Regions from separate parts of the Tardiphaga alba genome, predicted to be linked through region 2. Evidence: predicted binding sites of a transcription regulator. Region 2 holds the regulator's gene; the other holds the start of a gene.
What was found. The regulator PhoB, encoded in region 2, activates phosphate uptake and scavenging genes when phosphate is short. The targets are predictions, from matches to a motif close to TGTCATNNANCTGTCAT.
Positions count from the first base shown of each region.

Region 1: the regulator PhoB is predicted to act here: its motif matches at 1,448-1,464, upstream of RPMA_RS13150 (DUF47 domain-containing protein).

Region 1 covers NZ_CP036498.1:2,769,004-2,771,203, reverse strand. Annotated here, with positions in the region: gene RPMA_RS13155 (inorganic phosphate transporter) at 1-736, opposite strand, end outside; gene RPMA_RS13150 (DUF47 domain-containing protein) at 748-1,392, opposite strand; gene RPMA_RS13145 (helix-turn-helix transcriptional regulator) at 1,801-2,200, shown strand, end outside.
Region 2 covers NZ_CP036498.1:602,424-604,623, reverse strand. Annotated here, with positions in the region: gene RPMA_RS02860 (GcrA family cell cycle regulator) at 1-508, shown strand, start outside; gene phoB (phosphate regulon transcriptional regulator PhoB) at 701-1,405, opposite strand; gene phoU (phosphate signaling complex protein PhoU) at 1,478-2,188, opposite strand.

The sequences.
Region 1 (2,200 bases), 2.2 Mb from region 2:
CCATGGTGCGGACGATGCGCCAGCCGCCCATCAGTGTGCCCAGCGCCATCGCGGCCTGGCACGAGATCACCACCCAGAACGGCACCGAGAATTCGCTGCCGAGATAGCCCTGCGAATAAAGCAGCACAGCGATGATGCCCATGGTCTTCTGCGCGTCATTGCCACCATGGCCGAGCGAATAGAGCGAGGCCGAGACGAATTGCAGCACGCGGAAGGCACGATCGACGGCAAAGGGCGTAGAGCGCACCGAGGCCCAGGACACGATCGCCACCAGCACCAGCGCCAGCAGGAAGCCCACCAGCGGTGACAGCACGATGGCCAGCAGCGCCTTGAGCAGCCCGCTCCACACAGCGGCAGAGAGCCCGGCTTTCGCAAGACCTGCCCCGAGCAAACCGCCGATCAGCGCATGCGACGACGACGAGGGAATGCCGAGCGCCCAGGTGATCAGATTCCACACGATGGCGCCCATCAGCGCCGCAAAGATCACTGCGGGATCGATGATTGAGGGATCGATGATCCCGGTGCCGATGGTGTTGGCCACATGCAGGCCGAACACCATGAAGGCGATGAAATTGAAGAACGCCGCCCAGAACACCGCATATTGTGGGCGGAGCACGCGGGTCGAAACGATGGTCGCGATGGAATTCGCGGCATCGTGCAACCCGTTGAGGAAATCGAACAGCAGTGCGACGGCGATCAGGCCGACCAGCACGGGGAGAGCGAGCGAGGCGTCCACTGGCCCTGCCCTTACACTTGCTCGATGACGATGCTGCTGATCTCGTTCGCAACGTCGTCAAAGCGATCCGCGATCTTTTCGAGATGCTTGTAGATTTCGGCACCGACCACGAAGTCCATCGTGTTGGCGTCGCGATGCTTAAGAAACAGCTCCTTCAGCCCGATGTCATGCAGGTCATCGACGCGCCCTTCGAGCTTGCCTATCTCCTCGGTGAGCGCGGTGAGCAGACCGACATTGTCGCCGATCTTGTCCATCAGCGGCACGGCCTGGCCGATCAGGTCGGCGCATTGCACCAGGATCGTGCCGATCTCGCGCATCGGCGGCTCGAACTGGCGCACCTCGAACAGCATCACGGCCTTGGCGGTCTGCTGCATCTGGTCGATGGAATCATCCATCGCGCCGATCAGGTTCTTGATGTCGATGCGGTCGAACGGGGTGATGAACGAGCGGCGGACGGCGGTCAGCACTTCACGCGTGATGTTGTCGGCGTCGTTCTCGAACTGGTTGACGCGCTGGCAATAGACCGGCGTTTCCTCGCCGCCTTCCAGCATCCCCGCCAGCGCCTTTGCGCCCTCGCTCACTGCACGCGAATGCTGGGCGAACAGGTCGAAAAACCGCTCCTCCCGCGGCAGAAAGGATCGGAACAAGCGCATCATGCGGGGCACCCAGGCAACAGGACAGACAACGTGACGGAGCCGCCGGGCGGCCCATTGTCACGAAACCGTCATAAAGCATGTCCGGGGAGCCGGAGCAATCACCGGTGGCCCCTCGCCGCGTCATCCACCGAATTGTGCGCGATGATTTTTTATCAGTCGGCGCAAGATGTTGGCGGTGGTGTGTGCGTAAGTCGGCACTGCGCCTCCCGAGCAGAAACCGCACATTCACGCCCCGATTGCACCGGAAGCCAAGGGAAATCCAACCCCGCCGCAAGAGCCCTCCAAGGCTTTGCGGCCGGCACGCGCGCATGCTGAGCGCGCTCACAGGAGCGACGACCACCACCAATCGAAGGAAACGTCATGGGCAAGCCTTGTACGTCCTTGCAGGTTCCGAAAGGCGCATCCGATATGACCGACGACGCGCCACAGACCGGGCGACGCCCTGCAGGCGAAGAGCTGGCACGGGTGTCGAAGACAGCGCCGCTGCGCGTGGCTGCAAGCGGGGCCGACGGCACCATCGCCCACTGGAAACACGGCTCCTTGCACGACGTGGTCGGCGCCATGGCCGATCATGTTATCATGGCGCATAGCGGATCGATGCAGCGTCTGGAGCGGCGCTCCGGCCAGTCGATTGCGATCGGAACCGCACGTTCAGGCGCGGTCACGATCATTCCCGCCGGATCAAGCGCGCGATGGGATATTTCCGGCTCTGTCGAATTCGTTCTTCTGAGTCTCCCGGAGCGAACGCTGAAACGGATTGCGGACGAAGCCGACGCGAGCGCACCCGCCAACATTATCGAACGCACGG
Region 2 (2,200 bases):
GACGGTAATCACATGGACCGACGATCGCGTCGAACAATTGAAGAAACTCTGGGAAGGCGGCCTTTCCGCGAGCCAGATCGCCGCGGAACTCGGTAACGTCACCCGCAACGCCGTCATCGGTAAAGTCCATCGCCTGGGCCTGTCGGGCCGCGCGAAGAGCCCCTCGTCTGCTGCCCCGCGGCCGCGCAAGCCACGTCCCGCCCAGCAGATGGTGCGGATGCCGCGCCCGATCGCCCGCGGCAATACCGCTCTCGCGCACAATTACGAAGTCGAGATGGAGCCGGACCCGATCTCGGTCGATAACGTCATCCCGATCAGCCAGCGCCTGCAGCTGGTCGAGCTCAACGACGCCACCTGTCATTGGCCGGTGGGCGATCCCGCCAGCGCCGACTTCTACTTCTGCGGCGGCAAGTCCGTGGCCGGCGCACCCTATTGCGCGCACCATTCGCGCATCGCCTACCAGCCGGCGAGCGACCGCCGTCGCGCAGCACCGAAGCCGGTGCGCTGATTGCAGCAAACAGCACAAACAAAAAATGCCCGGCGATGAGCCGGGCATTTTTGTTTTTAGATCGTTGAGAAACGCCTGATTTACCGCCGTCATGCCCGGCGTATGCCGGGTATCCACGCCTCGACCAAGGCAAAGACGTAGATGGCCGGGACAAGCCCGGCCATGACGGTGTCTAACAATGCCAGCGGCGCCTTACTCCGCCGCCTTGTCGAAGCGATCATCGAGCGCGTAGCCAGCGCCGCGCACGGTGCGGATCGGGTCGGGTTCGCCGGCCGGATTGAGCAGCTTGCGGAGACGACCGATGTGCACGTCAACGGTGCGCTCGTCGATATAGATGTCGCGGCCCCAGACGCTGTCGAGCAGTTGCTCGCGGCTGAACACGCGGCCGGGATGCTCGAGGAAGAATTCGAGCAACCGGTATTCGGTCGGGCCGAGATCGATCGGACGGGCGGCGCGCACCACACGGCGCTTGTCGCGATCCAGCTCGATATCGCCGAAAGCCAGCACGGTGGCGAGACGCTCCGGCGCCGCGCGACGCAGGAGACCCTTCACGCGGGCGAGCAGCTCAGGCACCGAGAACGGCTTGACGATGTAATCGTCAGCGCCGGTCGCAAGGCCACGAACGCGCTCGCTTTCCTCACCGCGGGCGGTGAGCATGATGATCGGCAATGCCTTGGTTTCCGGCCGGGCCCGCAGGCGACGGCACAGTTCGATGCCGGACAGGCCGGGCAACATCCAGTCGAGGACCACGAGGTCCGGCACGCGCTCTTTCAAGCGGGTGTCGGCATCGTCGCCGCGGGCAACCGTCTCGACGTCGTAACCTTCGGCGTCGAGATTGTAGCGCAGCAGCGTGGTCAGAGCTTCCTCGTCTTCCACTACCAGAATGCGCGCGTTCATATGGCTAGTTTCCTATCTGTCGTGCGGCAAAGGCGAGCAAGTCGCGGCGAGCTCGGCTCGCCGCGAGAAGCCTTAGCTCACCGGAGTCGCGAAGTTGGTCATGTCGCCCTTCGGGCGCTTGTCGACCATCTGCTGACCTTCGATCATGTAGAACACGGTCTCGGCGATATTGGTCGCGTGATCGCCGATCCGCTCGATGTTCTTGGCGCAGAACATCAGATGGATACAGAACGAGATGTTACGCGGATCTTCCATCATATAGGTCAAAAGTTCGCGGAACAGCGAGGTGCAGATCGCGTCGATCTCTTCGTCGCCCTTCCAGACCGTCATCGCTGCCGGCAGGTCGTGGGCGGCATAGGCATCGAGCACAGCCTTGACCTGGGTGTTGACCAGATCAGTCATGTGTTCGAGACCGCGGATCAGCTTCAGCGGGTGGAAATCGCTGTCCAGCGCATTGACGCGCTTGCCGATATTCTTGGAGAGATCGCCGATACGTTCGAGATCGGTGGCAACGCGGAGCGCACCAACGATTTCGCGCAGATCGACGGCCATCGGCTGACGCTTGGCGATCGTCAGGACGGCGCGTTCTTCGATCGCCCGTTGCAGGTGATCGATTTCAGCGTCAGTGGCCACCACGCGTGCGCCGAGGGCGACGTCGCGGCGGATCAAGGCATCGACGGACTCTGCGATCTGACGCTCGGCTAGGCCACCCATCTCGGCGACGAGGCGGGTAAGTTCCTGGAGGTCGTCGTCGAAGGCCTTGGTCGTGTGTTCAAAAGCCATAGCTCAATCCTC